DNA from 2 places in the Rhizobium sp. SL42 genome. Region 1 is predicted to be linked to the other one. Evidence: riboswitches for the same ligand, from Rfam matches in the RefSeq annotation. Region 1 holds a riboswitch; the other holds the start of a gene.
What was found. A riboswitch is a leader RNA that binds a small molecule or an ion and turns the genes downstream of it on or off. The one in region 1 is predicted to bind thiamine pyrophosphate.

Region 1 (7,892 bases):
GCGGCCAGCCTTCACCATCAGATCAGCGAAAGCGACGGCCAGACATCGCTCGACACCAAAGCGACAGCATTGGTGACCGACCGCCTTTCGCTCGAACAGATTCTTGGTAACCTTTTCGACAATGCCATCAAGTATAAGCATCCGGATAGGCCGCTTGAACTTGCGGTCCGCACTGCGCCGGAAGGCCGGCACATGGTGCGGATCGAAGTGCAGGATAACGGCCGTGGCATCGCAGAGCAGGATCAGGAACGCGTCTTCGAACTTTTTCGTCGCGCAGGCCAACAGGACAAGACCGGTGAAGGCATCGGTCTTGCCCATGTCCGATCTCTGGCCCGGAACCTCGGCGGGGAAATCAGTGTTTCCTCCCGCTTGGGTGAAGGGTCGACTTTTGTTCTGCGGCTGCCATCCGATCTGTCACGCTTAGTACGGAGTTGACGATGAAAGCTGTGGGCAAAGAAGTCACGATTGTGATGGTTGAAGACGACGAGGGGCACGCCCGTCTGATCGAAAAGAATGTGCGCCGTGCCGGCGTCAACAACGAGATCGTGCCGTTTACCAATGGCACCGATGCACTCGACTTCATCCTCGGACAAGACCGCAGCGGAAAAGTCTCGCAAGACCGCTATCTGCTGATCCTGCTCGATCTGAACCTGCCTGACATGTCGGGCACCGACATCCTGGAAAAAGTAAAATCCAACCCGCATACGCGACGGTTGCCGGTCGTCATCCTGACCACGACGGATGACGAACGCGAAATACAGCGGTGCTACGACCTTGGGGCCAATGTCTATATCACCAAACCTGTCGACTACGACAACTTCGCCAATGCTATCCGCCAACTCGGACTTTTCTTCTCCGTTATGCAGATCCCCTGAACCCGGCTTGGTGACGATGAGCTTCCGCGTCCTCTATATCGACGACGACGCCGCCATCGTCCGGCTGGTGCAAAGATCCCTTGGCCGCATGGGACACGAGGTCGCGCATGCGGAAACCACGCATGACGCCCTTTCATTGCTGCAGGGCGGCAATTTCGACGTGGTTGTCCTCGATCACTACCTGCGCCAGACCACCGGTCATGAAGTGATGGCGGACCTTCGCGCGCAGGGTTTCCACATGCCGGTCGTCTATGTCACCGGCTCCAACGAGGCCCAGATCGCGATCGAGGCCATCAAGGCGGGCGCTGCCGACTATGTGATCAAATCGGTCAGCGACGATTTCCTGCCGCTGCTTGCCAGCGCCATAGAACAATCCGTGTCGAACGCCCAGTTGCGTGCCGCCAAGGAGCGGGCAGACGAGGAAATCCGTCTGGGCAAGGAGCGCGCGGAAGCCCTGCTCGCCGAGGTCAACCATCGGGTGGCAAACTCGCTGGCCCTCGTCGCGAGCCTGCTCAGGCTGCAGATCTCCAGCGCAAAGAGCGACGAGGTCAAGGCCGAACTGGCCGAAACCCAGGCGCGCATCTCGGCGATCGCCGGCATGCATCGCAGTCTCTACACTTCCGAGGATGTCAGCCGGGTGGAACTGGATCGATATCTCGGCCGGCTGACGGCCGAGCTGTTCAACTCCTTGCACAGTGCCGAAAGACCGGTCCGGCTTCTGCTTGATGCCGACCCTATTTCAATGACCGCCGACAAGGCCGTTTCGGTCGGGATGATCGTTACGGAGCTCGTGACCAACGCCTTCAAATACGCTTATCCCAATCTCGGCGGTGGAGGTGATATTCGCGTGAAACTGAAGCGCCTGTCCGACACGGAGGCGCTGCTGCGGGTCGAGGATGACGGCATCGGCATTGATCCCGGCAAAGGCCCGACGGGCACAGGCCTCGGCAGCCGGATCGTCAAATCCATGGCATCTACGCTCGGGGCGGGGCTGCATTATCTCGAAGATGTCGGCGGCACGGTGGCCGAGGTTCCGCTTCAGCTTGGCCCGGCCAGCTGATACTCGTCGCACATTTACCACAACTGTCTCCCGACATTGCCTCTCGCCTGAATTGCGATAGGGTCGCGCTGACAGAAAGGGCCTTATCCATGACCTTGGGCGGCAAGCGCATTCTCCTGATCATTGCTGGCGGCATTGCCGCCTACAAGAGCCTCGACCTGATCCGTCGGCTGCGCGAACGCGGCGCCGTGGTCCGGCCGATCATGACGAAGGCAGCCCAGGAGTTCGTCACACCGCTCGCTGTCGGCGCGCTTTCTGCCAGCCATGTGTATACCGACCTGTTTTCCCGCGAGGACGAGCAGGATGTCGGCCACATCCGGCTGGCGCGGGAATGCGATCTTGTCGTCGTTGCTCCGGCCACCGCAGACCTGATGGCGAAAATGGCGCATGGCCTGGCCGATGATCTGGCCTCCGCCGTGCTGCTCGCCAGCGACCGCCCGATCCTGATCGCGCCGGCAATGAACCCGAAGATGTGGACTGCGTCCGCGACGCAGCGAAATCTGGCGACCTTGCAGAAGGACGGCATCCAGTTTGTCGGACCGATGGAAGGCGAAATGGCGGAAAGTGGCGAACGCGGCCTTGGCCGCATGGCCGAACCGCTCGACATCGTCGCCGCCGTGGAACAGCAGCTGTCGGGACCAAAACCGCTTGCCGGCATGAAGGCCGTGGTGACATCCGGCCCAACCCATGAACCCATTGATCCGGTGCGCTATATCGCCAACCGCTCCTCCGGCAAACAGGGCCATGCGATTGCCACTGCCCTTGCAAAGCTCGGTGCGGAGGTGACACTGGTTTCGGGGCCCGTGACAATTTCCGATCCCACCGGCGTCAGGACAGTTCATGTCGAACGGGCGGAAGAGATGCGGGACGCTGTGCTGGCAAACCTTCCGGTCGACATCGCGGTCATGGTCGCGGCTGTCGCCGATTGGCGCGTGGCGAGTTCGGCCGATCAGAAAATCAAGAAGCTCCCGGGGGAAGCTCCCGCGCCGCTACAGCTGACGGAGAACCCGGATATCCTCAAGACCGTGGGCCATCATGCCCAGAGGCCGCGGCTGGTGGTCGGATTTGCGGCTGAAACGCAGAATATCGATGAAAACGGCCGCAGCAAGCTGGAGCGCAAAGGCGCTGACCTGATCGTCGCCAATGATGTTTCTGCGGGAACCGGCGCGATGGGCGGCGACCGCAACAGCGTGCGGCTGATTACCAAGACCGGCGTCGAGGCATGGCCGGACCTTTCGAAGACCGAGGTTGCGGAACGGCTGGCGCTGTGGATCGCAACTCATGTCAGCGGAACATCGAGATGAGCCTGTTCAGCCGCACGGGGTTCCAACAATTTGTCGAGGCGCTCCCCGGCACGTCTCTTGCCGATCAATGGGAATCCTCCGTCGCCAAGGTCGGAGACAAGGTATTCGGCCTTATCACCGATGCTGAGAACCGGCTGACGTTCAAGGTGAGCGAAGAGAGCTTCGAGATTCTGACCGCGATCGAAGGGATTGACCAGGCACCCTATTTCGCCAAACGCAAATGGGTCTCCGTTTCACCGACATCAGCCTTGAACGCGGATGAGGCCGAGGAATATCTGCGTCGGTCCTATGGTCTTGTCAGCGCCGGCCTGACACGCAAGCTGCGAATCGACCTCGGCATTCCGCTCTAATTCAGGAACCCGATCAGAGTGCCATTGCCGGCTTACGTGCCGGCTCCGGCATACGGGCATCATCGGCGGCCGGGCGGAATTCGACCGCGTCCAGTCCCTTTTCGCTCAGGATGACAGCGCTGCTGGCCGGGATCTCGACCCATTTGTCGGTCTCGTCGGTGAGCGGTTCGGAAACCAGACAGTAACCGCCCTTGTCGCCCATCGGGGCAGCATAGAGCGTCGGCGCGAATGCATCGGTCGAATAGCGCACGGCATACAGCGCCCGACCGTCGGAGAAGGCCGCCGTGAAGCGTACACGCGCTTCACCGGTCATGTGCATACTCATGCGCTCGACGAAGCCCACGGCCTCGCTCATGGCGGCAATAGGCCTTTCCTTGAGGCCGAATTGCAGGGCCAGCAGGAACAGCAGCTCGGAATCCGTGGTGCCGACACGTGCATGGAAATGCTCGTCGTCGAGCATCGTTTCCATCGGCCGGCGGATGCGGTCGAAATGATCGATCTGGCCGTTATGCATGAAGGACCAGTTGCCGTTGACGAAAGGATGGCAGTTGTCGCGGCGGGTCGAGCCATGGGTGGCTGCGCGGACATGTGCAAGAAACAGCGAGGAGCGGATCTGGCTGGCAAGGCTTTTCAGGTTGCAGTCAGACCATGCGGGCAGCACATCGCGGAAACGGCCAGGTTCCGGGCGATCGCCGTACCAGGCAATGCCAAAGCCATCCGCGTTGGTCGCTGTCTTGGCGCGGGTGGCGCAGTGGGATTGCTCTATCAGCGAATGGGCCGGCGAGGTCACCAGTTCTTCCAGATAGATCGCTTCGCCGCGATAGGCTGCCCAACGACACATGCGTTTTCACAACTCCGACAAGCTACCGGTCCGTCGCCGGCGCACTTTGAGACAGTTTTCAACCGAATGGCTAACGATACGTAAACGTCGTGACATTGATGACAGAATTTTGACGAATGCTGCAATCACTTTCTGCACCGCACAATCGCGTTTTTTGACTGAGGGCCTGTTTTCCAAACACGGGCGGGCTTTGTGAACACTGCGTTCCCGGCGTCTCTCTTCGGCTGCGGCGAAATTCGGCTATATTGGCGGCAATCACGCAAAAGGAGCATTCCATGTCGATCCGCCCCGTCAAGCATGAAAGCCGCGCCACGCCAACCATGGAAGGCGCCGGCGTCAAGCTGCACCGAGTGTTCGGCTTCGGCGATCCGTCGATGACCGACCCCTTCCTGATGATGGATGATTTCCGCAACGATACCCCGTCCGACTATATTCGCGGCTTCCCCTGGCACCCGCATCGCGGCATCGAGACCATTACCTATGTGCTGGCCGGCACGGTCGAGCACGGCGACAGCCTCGGCAATCGCGGGCTGCTCGGCGCCGGTGATCTCCAGTGGATGACCGCCGGGAGCGGCATCATGCATCAGGAAATGCCCAAGGGCGATTTCGCGGGCCGCATGCACGGCTTCCAGCTTTGGGCCAACCTGCCCTCGTCGCTGAAGATGACCGCGCCGCGTTATCAGGACATCAAGTCCGCCGATATTCCCGTCGTGGTCGATGACGACGGCACCGCGGTCAGGGTGATCTCCGGCGCTTTCTGGGGCAAGGCAGGTCCCGTCGACGGGATTGCAGCGGAGCCGGTCTATCTCGACATTTCGGTGCCGCCCGGCAAGCGCAAGACCATTCCGGTCGACACCTATCGTTCCGCTTTTGCCTATATCTTCGCAGGATCCGGCAGCTTCCGCGACGCTTCCACGCCATTCGGCGTAAAGGTCGAAAAGGAATACAGGGGCGAAGAGCTGAATATCCGCGACCTTTCCGGCAACAGGACGCTGGTCGTCTTCGACACCGGCGACGAGATTACCGTGCAGGCCGGCGAACAAGGCATCCGCTTTCTGCTGGTCACCGGCAAGCCGATCAAGGAACCGGTCGCCTGGCACGGCCCGATCGTGATGAATACACGCGAAGAGCTGATGCAGGCGATGAACGAATTGCAGAATGGAACTTTTATCAAGGTCGATCATTAAACAAGCAGCCGCAAGGCTGTGACAGTCAAGTTCCCCTTGCCCGGCGGCCCCCCTCCGCCGGGTTTTCTTTTTTGGGAGGCTGAACATGCATATCTCCGGCGGCTGCCATTGCGGCGCTATCCGCTTCGAAGCCGAAGTCGACCCGCAGGAGGTCGGCATCTGCCATTGCACCGATTGCCAGCGACTGACCGGATGCGCTTACCGGGTCAGCGTCGGTGCGGAACCCATGGATTTCCGCGTTGTGGCGGGCACGGCGCGCCGATACCGCAAGTTCGGCGCCAGCGGCAGGCCGAGTGACCAGTACTTCTGTGATATCTGTGGTTCGCCACTCTGGCGGGTCGATGCCACCGGCGCCAGCATCGCCATACGCCTCGGAACGATCGATCAGCGGCAGGCGCTCACGCCACGCCATCAGAGCTGGACCGGCTCTGCCCTGAGATGGGTGAGCGACATACGGGACATTCCCGCATCTGCCGGCGAATAGACCAGGGGATTATCTCCAAAGGGCGTGGAAATGATGCACGGGCCCATGTCCCGAACCCACGGCCAAAGCCCCCGACGTCGCGACCGCGCTAGCCAGCCAGCTCTTGGCCGCTGCAACGGCGTCAACTGTTGTCAGCCCCTTTGCAAGTTCGGCGGCAATCGCACTCGACAGCGCGCAGCCCGTCCCGTGGGTGTTCTTCGTGGCAATCCGCGGCGCTTCGAACCAACGAAAGCGCCCGCCTGAAACCAGCAGGTCCGGGCTGTCGGCGGCGGCGAGATGCCCGCCCTTCAACAACACAGCCTTGGGCCCCTGTAACATCAGACGGGCGCCCTGCGATTCCATCACCTCCCGGCGGGCCGCCTCCGGCTCGCCGAGCAGGACAGCGGCTTCGGGAAGATTGGGGGTGAGAAGCGTTGCGAGGGGCAGAAGCTCATCGCGGAGCACGGCAACCGCTTCGGGGTCCAGCAGCGCGGCACCGCCCTTGGCGATCATGACGGGATCCAGGACGATTGGAATGGCGCGATATGGCTTCAGCGCTTCGGCAACCGCGCGGGCAATATCGGCATTGGCAATCATGCCGATCTTGACGGCATCGACGTGCAGGTCGGCGAAAATCATCCGGATCTGCTCCGCGACGAAGTCAGGGTCGATAGCCTGTACCGACGAAACGCCCCGGGTGTTCTGTGCCGTCAGCGCCGTGATCGCCGCCATGCCGTAGCATCCGCGTGCAGAGAACGTCTTCAGATCGGCCTGGATCCCGGCCCCACCGGACGGATCGGATCCGGCAATCGACAGCACATTGGCAATGAAACTGGACATGGATTTCACGGGCGCCCCTTCTCCAGCGGGGTAGCCGACGGGAAGGGCCACGATATGCGCGGAGGCTTCCCAAGCGACTCCCTCCGCCAGCATTATCTGGTTCAGGTTCAAAGGGTGCTTCTCAGCCCATCTTTCGATGAACGCCCCTGTCTCTGGAGCCTAGTCTTAGAGCAGAGCGGCGCTGCTGTCATGCAAAATGGCATAGGCACAGCCCCGAACCATTTGCGACAAAAGTCAAAAATGGCTAGTTGCGTAGTCAGCCTATCGTCCCAGCTCAAGGAATTCGCGATTGCCCTTCGCCCAGAACACCGTCTTCGACAAGCGTTACAATGGCTTTCTGTTCGACATGGACGGTACGCTGCTCAACTCCATCGCGGCCGCAGAGCGCGTGTGGGGCAAATGGGCCGCACGCCACGGGCTCGATGTCGAGGCCTTCCTGCCAACGATGCATGGCAAACGTGGCATCGACACGATCAGCGGACTTGGCCTGCCGGGTGTCGACGTTCAGGCGGAAGCGCTGGAAATCGAGCGCGGTGAAATCGAAGACGTCGAGGGTGTGGTCGCCATTCCCGGCGCGATAGACTTTCTGAACGGCCTGCCCTCGGCGCGCTGGGCGATCGTCACATCGGCCCCTGTGCTCCTCGCAAGGGCCCGCATCGAGGCCGCGGGCCTGCCGCAGCCGCCAAAAATCGTCACCGCCGAAGACGTGAAGATCGGAAAACCAAATCCTGCGGGTTATCTGCTCGGGGCAAGCCATCTCGGTGTCGATCCGGCCCGCTGCCTGGTGTTCGAAGACGTGATGGCCGGCGTGCTGGCCGGCGAAGCTGCGGGCTCGGATGTCATGGTGGTCACCGCCACCCACAGCCATCCACTTGAGACCCGGCATCCGGCAATTGCGAGCTATATCGGGCTTAAGGTGCATGTCGACGGCGATGGCGGCATGCAGATCGTCCGGGCCGGCTGACCTTTTCC
Region 2 (7,892 bases), 1.0 Mb from region 1:
CATCCCTCGGAAACGTTGCAAGGCCTGTTCCCGGGTTTCCGGGTCATACTCGGCCGGTGCCGCCGGCCGCTCCAGCAGATGGATATCGAAGGCGACGAAATCAATACGGTCGAAGCGCATAGCTCTGGCGCCGTGCCGAGCCTTCCATCTCAGGTCCGTGCGGGTCCAGTCCAGCACCGGCATGAAATTGTAGCAGACAGTCTTGATACCCGCGGCTGACACGCGCCGAAGGGTCTCCTGCCAATGGCCGATATGCTCGCGCCAAGGCCCGGTCTGGGTCTTGATGCTTTCGGACACAGGGATGCTTTCGACGACATCCCATTGAAGCCCGCCTGCCGCAATTTCACCCTTCCGCTTGGCGATCTCCTCGACCGGCCAGACCTCCCCTGTCGGAATGTGATGCAGAGCGCTGACGATACCAAGCGCACCAGCTTGGGCCGCATCCTGCACACTCACCCGGTCGACAGGACCGAACCAACGCCATGTATGTCGCATGAATAACCCCTTCAGCGAAGAAAACTGAGTTGCACCTTGCAGGCCGCCGATCGGTCGCCCGCCTGCTCGAAGGCCGCGACCGCTTGATCGATCGGAAAGCTGTGCGAAATGATCGGCCGAACGTCGATGCTCCGGTCGGCAATCAGGTGGACGGCCTTGCCGAATTCCGCATCGAAACGCTGCGAACCGACGAGACGCAATTCCTTGCCGACCAACGCATTGAGCGGAAGCGTGATATCGCCCGTCACGCCGACCTGCACGATCAGGCCGCGCGGCCGCACCGTCGCGATTGCTGTTCTGAGCGCCGCCTCCGAAGCAGAGCATTCGAAGACCACATCGAATTGCCCCTTATCCGCCTCGAACGGAGCAAGCGCGCCTGAATCGTGACGAACATTGATCGTTCTGGTGGCCCCCATTGCCCTTGCCCTTTCGAGCGCGGCATCGGCAAGATCGGTAACCACAACGTCGGCCGCGCCGGCATGACGCGCAGCGGCCACGACCAGCGCGCCGATCGGGCCGGCCCCGGTAACGAGGACCGTGCGACCCGAGAGATTGCCAGCCTGCGCCACCGCATGCAGACAAACTGCAAGCGGCTCGGCGCAGGCGGCTTCTCCGGCTGTGACCAGGGAGCCTGCCGGGAAGCACTGGAGCGACGGAACAATCATCCAGTCGCGAAACATGCCCTGCGCATGCGGCAGGCGCATCGCGCTGCCCATGAACTGCATGTTGAGGCAATGGATCGGTATCGCCTCGCGGCAAAACCGGCAGTGGCCGCAAGGCTGGCTGGGATTGACCGCGACCAGATCGCCGATTGCCAATCCTGAGACGCCGCGGCCCAGGGCGGCAACATGGCCCGACGCTTCATGGCCGGGAATGATCGGCTCACGGACACGCACCGGACCAAAGCCTCCATCTTGATAGTAATGGAGATCCGAGCCACAGATGCCGCCGGCCGACATCTTGATCAGGACGTCTCCCTCGCCCGGCTCGCCAACATCAGCCGTTTCAACCTTGAGATCACGTTGGCCATAAAGCCGGGCAAGGCGCGTTTGCATCATTCCATCTCCCTCAGCGGATCAAACCGAGCTCTGTCGGCAGCCAGAGCGTGACGGCCGGAACAAAGGTGATCAGGATGAGAGCAATGAACAGCGGCACGAGCCAGGGCAGGATTGCCATTGTGGTCCGCTCGACGGAAAGCTTGGCAACGCGCGACAACACGAAGAGCACCATGCCGAGCGGTGGATGCAACAGCCCGATCATCAGGTTGAGCGTCATGATCAGACCGAAATGCACCGGATCGATGTCGAACTGCAATACGATTGGCAGCAGTATCGGCACCAGGATTGTGATCGCCGCGATCGTATCCAGGAAGCAGCCGACGAACAGCATGAGCAGGTTGACCAGGATAAGAAACACCCACTTGTTGTCGGTGATCGACAACATTGCACCGGACAACATCTGTGCGGCCTGACTGACCGTCAAAAGCCAGGCGAAGATCGATGCGGCCGTGACGATGAACAGGACCGATGCGGTTGTCTCGATCGTGTCGAAGGTCGCACGCGACAGTGACTTAAGCGTCATTGTCCGGTAGCGCACCAGGCCAAGGAACAGCGACCACAGAACCGCCGCGACCGCCGCCTCCGTCGGCGTGAACCACCCCATGGTCATGCCACCGATCAGGATGACCGGCGTCATCAGCGCCATGACGGCCGAAAAATCGAAATACCAGTCTGCTGCCAGCAACAACACGAGTGCAACAGCCACCGCCATGTTGATCGACAGGCCAGCCAGCATAAGTGCGTAGATCGACAATGGCACCGCCAGCACTACCATCACCTCGATCGACGCCGACAACAGCCGCTTGATCTCGAAAGGCGTGTCAGCACCCCATCCGCGCCGATAGGCAAAGATTGCCACCGTGATCATCATCAGAAGCGTCATGACGACACCCGGAATGATGCCGGCCATGAACAAGGCGCCGATGGAGACATTCGCCATCATGCCGTAGATCACAAACGGCAGCGAGGGCGGAAAGATCGGCCCCAGGGTGGCGGACGCTGCCGTCACGCCGACGGCGACTTCGACCGGATAGCCATGGTCCTTCATCGCCTTGATCTCGATCGTGCCAATGCCCGCCGCATCGGCGAGAGCCGTACCCGACATGCCGGAAAAGATGACTGAACCGATGATGTTGACCTGCGCCAGCCCGCCCTTCATCCAGCCGACCAGCGCGACCGCGAAGGAATAGATACGGCCGGTGACGCCGGCGGAATTCATCAGGTTCCCGGCGAGAATGAAGAACGGAACAGCAAGCAGCGGAAAGCTCTCGACACCGGCAATCATCCGCTGCGCGGCGATGATATCGGGCGCGACATTGTAAAAGACGAGATAGAGGACGGATGCGACAGCCATGGAGATGGAAACGGGCACCCCGACGACCATCAGGACAAGAAAGGAACCGACGAGCAGAAGCATGGATCAATCCTCGATCTTCTGAAATTCTTCCGGCCGCTCGAGCACGGAATAGCCGCGCCGCTGATTGGCGATGAATACCTGAATGGAGCGGAACAGCATCAGCACAAAGCCGGCCATCACGCTGTAGAAGACGATGCTGCGTGGCAGATCGACGGTGACCATGCGCTCGTCGGCGACAATCGACACGTAGCGCCACATCAGCCAGCAGGCATAGGCAAGGAAGCCGACCCGCACGAGATCGACAAAGATCGCAAGGACACGCGCCACCTTTGCCGGAACATAGTGATAGAGCACATCCACCTGGATATGGCGCGACACGCGCACACACATCACCGCGCCGAGAAAGACCACGGCGATCAGGCAATTGATGGCGATCTCTTCTGTCCAGGCGTAGGAATTGTTGAGTATGTAGCGGGTGAAGAATTGCAGGAAGACACAACCCGCCATGAGCCAGAAAATTGCAAGCGTGACCCAGTCTTCGATCGCATAGTGCGAGATATCGATATCGGGTGCAGCTTCATCGAAGGAATGAGCAAGTTCCTCCGCTGTGATCGGCGTATGGATTTCTTTTGACATGGCAGACATCCGCGAAAGGGGAAGGGATGCCGGCTCTCCCGTCGGAGAGCCGGCACACGGATCACTTGACGGCGCGGATCGCCTCCCAGTCGGCCTTGACATAGCCGAAGTCTTCCATGGCCGCTTTTTCCATCACGGTCTTTTCGAAGTCGGTCTTGTCGACTTCGGCAACATCGATTCCGCGCTCCTTGAACGTCGCCACCAAAGCCTTTTCACGTTCGGCAATGATATTGGTGCTCCGCTCGGCCGCCTGCTGCATCACCTCTGTGAAGATCTGCTTGTCGGCATCCGACAGCTGCGCCCAGAGGCTCTTCGAAATCAGCGTATTGAGATGATCCACGATGTGGCCGGTGAGCACGATGTGCTTCTGAACTTCGTAGAACTTCTTCGCTTCGATCGTGGTCAGCGGGTTTTCCTGCGCTTCGACCGTGCCGTTCTGCAGGGCAAGATAGACCTCGGCAAACGCGATCGGCGTGGTGTTTGCTCCGCAGGAGCGCGGCATGGCGAGATAGGCCGGGACGTCCGGCACGCGGATCTTCAGTCCGGCCATATCTGCGCATTTGGCAATCGGCTTGTTCGAAGTGGTGTGCCGTGTTCCGTAATAGGTAACGGCGACAATGTGATTGCCGGATGCCTCCTCATAACCCTGGGCAAGACGCTTGAAAACGTCACTCTTGGTATAGGCGATCAGGTGAGCCGGATCGCGGAACGTGTAGGGGTAGTAGGTCACGCCGATCGGCGCATATTCGCGCGCCGCAAAGCTCGAACCGGAAATGATGATGTCGACCGTGCCGAGCTTGAGGCCCTGGTTCAGATCGGCTTCCTTGCCAAGCTGCGACGCGGGGAAGACATCGATTTTGTAGCGCCCTTCGGTGCGCTTGCCGATTTCCTCGGCCGCCCAGACGGATTCGCTGTGGAACGGTTCCGATGTCTCGTAGACATGCGCCCACTTCAGCACGGTTTCGGCATGCGCGGTGAATGCCGTGGCCAGAACGGCGGCGGTCGCGCCCAAAAGCATTTTCAGTCTGAACTTCATTTCATTCTCCTCCCAGGTTGAAAGTCAGTGGATCGGCTAGACGCCGCCGGCACGCCTCCATGCGGCCGGTATCGAACCGTCGGTCGTTTCCTCCTCGAAACTTTCCGACAGGCGAAGCTGTGATTGATCAAGATGGGCCCGCATTGCGGCCCGGGCTGCGGCCGGATCACCCGCTGCAATCGCGTCCCGGATCGCGCGATGCTCCTCCATCGCCGCCCTCCAGGTATCCTTGTTTTCGAAATAGCTGGCGAGCTTCTCGAAATACGGCGTCATGCGCATGTCGTGGATACTGCCGACGAAGCGGTTCAGCGTCTGGTTGGCGATGATGCCGGATACGATGACATGGAAGTCGCGATCGAGCGCCAGCGCCTGGCGACGATCATCAAGAGCCGCCGCCATCCGGGCAAGATTGTCGTCTAGAATCAGGATGTGCTCGGGCTTTGCGAGCCTTGCAGCTTCCTCAGCAACCGCACATTCGACGACCGCCCGCGCACGCAGCAATTCGAACGGGCCTTCGAAATCCTCAGGCGGCATGTCGCTGGCGGGCACCTTGCGTGCTGTCACGTAGATGCCCGAACCCATGCGGATATCGATGAAACCCTCGACCTCCAGGACGATCAGGGCTTCGCGCACCGTCGGACGCGAAACGCCCAGCATCTGTGCCAACTCTCGCTCCGCAGGCAGTCTCGAACCCGCCGCCAGCTCACCGCTCTCGATCAGGCCCCGCATCTGGTCCGCCACCTGCCGATACAGGCGGCGCGATTCCACGGCAGAAAAAATCATCGTTTGATGCGCCTTCTGGACAGGTGGCCAAGTGGTCATACCAATTCAGACAGTCGTATACCTTTGATCCGAGTTCTGTCAATCGCGTTCCAATTTATTCTCAGCGCAAATCAGCCAAGGCTTATTTGTCGGCCAGCATGGCGACCAGAACATCTGTCTGCGAGATTATGCCGACCAGCCGGTTCCCACCGTTGATCACCGGGAGATAGTGCAGTCCTTCCTCGGCGAACGTGACAATCGCCGCCGAAACCGGAGACTGGGGCAGTACCGTACGGACCGGTGTCGTCATGATATCGCGCACGGTGCCGTTCGGAGCAGAAGCACCGGAAAGCGCGAGCTGCAATCGCCGGCGAAAGCCGATGACCGGCCGACCTTTGTTCCACTCGGCCTTGTCCAGCAGATCCGTCTGCGTGACGATACCGATGACCCGGGCATTGTCGTCTGTCACCGGCAACGCCTTGATGTGATGACGTCGCAACAGCGTCAAGGCCTCCTGCAATGAAGCGTCTGGCGCAACGGCAACAACGTCGCGCGACATGATCTGGGCACAGACGGTATCGCCGCTGCGCCGCTGGTAGGAACGAAGTTCCGTGCGCCGCAGGATATTTTCGAGATCGTCCCGGTCGATATCGAGAAATTCGTCGTATTCCAGCAGCACCTCGTCGAGATCCGCGCGGGTAAAGCCGATGCGCTCGACCGGCGATGGATCGGACGTACCGTGTTCGGAAGCTGCCGGTTTCGGCATATGCGGATAGCGGCGGCCGGTCAGATTGTTGAAAGCGAGCGCCAATAGCAGCAGGAGCAACGAGTTTCCGGCGACCGGCCAGACGACGAAATCATAGCCCAAGCTTTGCACGAGCGGGCCACCGAGGACCGCCGTCAGGGCTATGGCACCGCTCGGCGGATGCAGGCAGCGCAGTGCCATCATCGCGGCAATCGCCACGCCGACAGCCAAGGCCGAGGCAAGAAAGGGATCCGCCACCAGCTTGGCGACCGTAACCCCGATGAGCGCGGACACGATATTGCCGCCCATGATCGACCAGGGCTGGGCCAAGGGACTGGAGGGTACAGCGAACAATAGCACCGCAGAGGCCCCCATCGGCGCGATCAAAGCGGGCAGACCTGGACTTTCCTTGGCGAAGAAATGGCCAACAAGACCAGTCGCCAGGATCCCGATCAAGGCACCCGCAACTGCCCGCCCCCGCTCCCGGTAGCTGACTGTCGCTGCTTCGGGAATCAATCGGAAAAACCAGGGATGCTGTTGCGTCATGACCTGTCCGGCACAAACGAGAGGAACCGCAGCGCGCTTAGCACATGCAAGGCTCCGCCGTCACCGCCAAAGGCATGACGATGTCAACAGCGCGCTTCAGATCGCCACTTGACGCGGCAAGCCTTATCTTCGTAACCTTGCCGCATTCACCAGGGGGGTCCCGCCAAGGGGCTGAGAGTCTGCTGGGCTTTTTCGAAAGCAGCGCAGTGACCCGTTGAACCTGATCCAGTTCATACTGGCGTAGGGACGGTGCGAGCGCTGCAATGCCACGAGTCCATCTAGGTGGGCCTATGGCAGGCGTCTATCCATCTTTCCGGCTGACATGACTGGGTCTCCAACATCAAACTTGGAGCCTCACGATGAACATTGCCCAAAATTTTGCCAAACCCGAAGTCACCACCGGACCACTTCCGGCCTCGACAAAAATCCATCTGCAAGGCCAACTGCACGCGGACATTCGCGTCCCGATGCGCCAGATCGCCCTTCATCCAACCTCCGGCGAGCCGCCCGTCAACCTCTATGACAGCTCCGGTCCCTACACCGATCAGGCGACGACGATCGCGATTGATGCAGGATTGACCCGCAATCGCGCAACCTGGATCACGGATCGCTCCGATGTCGAGGTCTATCCCGGTCGCCATATCAAGCCGGAAGACAACGGCTTCGTCTCCGGCGACCGGCTGACGCCCGAATTTCCCAGGCGTCACTCTCCACTGCGCGCTAAGGGCGGCAAGGCCGTCACACAACTCGCCTATGCAAGAGCCGGGATCGTCACGGCAGAAATGGAATTCATCGCAATTCGCGAAAATCTCGGCCGCAAGGCGGCCAGGGAGACGATGAAGCGCGACGGCGAGAGTTTCGGTGCGCATATCCCGGACTATGTCACGCCGGAATTTGTCCGCATGGAAGTCGCCGCCGGCCGCGCAATCATTCCAGCCAACATCAACCATCCTGAACTCGAGCCGATGATCATCGGCCGCAATTTCCTCGTCAAGATCAATGCCAATATCGGCAATTCCGCCGTCACCTCGTCGATGGCAGAGGAGGTTGAAAAGATGGTATGGGCGATCCGCTGGGGTGCCGACACCGTCATGGACCTGTCCACCGGCCGCAACATTCACCACATCCGCGACTGGATCATCCGCAATTCACCGGTGCCGATCGGCACGGTGCCGCTGTACCAGGCGCTGGAAAAGGTCGGCGGCATAGCAGAGGACCTGACCTGGGAGGTCTATCGCGACACGCTGATCGAACAGG

Region 2: it holds a riboswitch for thiamine pyrophosphate, as region 1 does, so the genes downstream of both, thiC (phosphomethylpyrimidine synthase ThiC) here and thiD (bifunctional hydroxymethylpyrimidine kinase/phosphomethylpyrimidine kinase) in region 1, are expected to answer to the same signal.

Annotation. Positions count from the first base shown of each region.
Region 1 covers NZ_CP063397.1:1,025,740-1,033,631, reverse strand. The annotation lists gene IM739_RS04785 (sensor histidine kinase) at 1-435, shown strand, start outside; gene IM739_RS04780 (response regulator) at 438-875, shown strand; gene IM739_RS04775 (sensor histidine kinase) at 892-1,935, shown strand; gene coaBC (bifunctional phosphopantothenoylcysteine decarboxylase/phosphopantothenate--cysteine ligase CoaBC) at 2,025-3,239, shown strand; gene IM739_RS04765 (MmcQ/YjbR family DNA-binding protein) at 3,236-3,589, shown strand; gene IM739_RS04760 (class II glutamine amidotransferase) at 3,603-4,430, opposite strand; gene IM739_RS04755 (pirin family protein) at 4,706-5,617, shown strand; gene IM739_RS04750 (GFA family protein) at 5,703-6,101, shown strand; gene thiD (bifunctional hydroxymethylpyrimidine kinase/phosphomethylpyrimidine kinase) at 6,111-6,920, opposite strand; TPP riboswitch at 6,982-7,078, opposite strand; gene IM739_RS04740 (HAD family hydrolase) at 7,210-7,884, shown strand.
Region 2 covers NZ_CP063397.1:4,051,399-4,059,290, forward strand. The annotation lists gene uxuA (mannonate dehydratase) at 1-495, opposite strand, end outside; gene IM739_RS19115 (L-idonate 5-dehydrogenase) at 507-1,550, opposite strand; gene IM739_RS19120 (TRAP transporter large permease) at 1,564-2,970, opposite strand; gene IM739_RS19125 (TRAP transporter small permease) at 2,974-3,546, opposite strand; gene IM739_RS19130 (sialic acid TRAP transporter substrate-binding protein SiaP) at 3,608-4,582, opposite strand; gene IM739_RS19135 (FadR/GntR family transcriptional regulator) at 4,619-5,404, opposite strand; gene IM739_RS19140 (HPP family protein) at 5,487-6,635, opposite strand; TPP riboswitch at 6,777-6,900, shown strand; gene thiC (phosphomethylpyrimidine synthase ThiC) at 6,995-7,892, shown strand, end outside.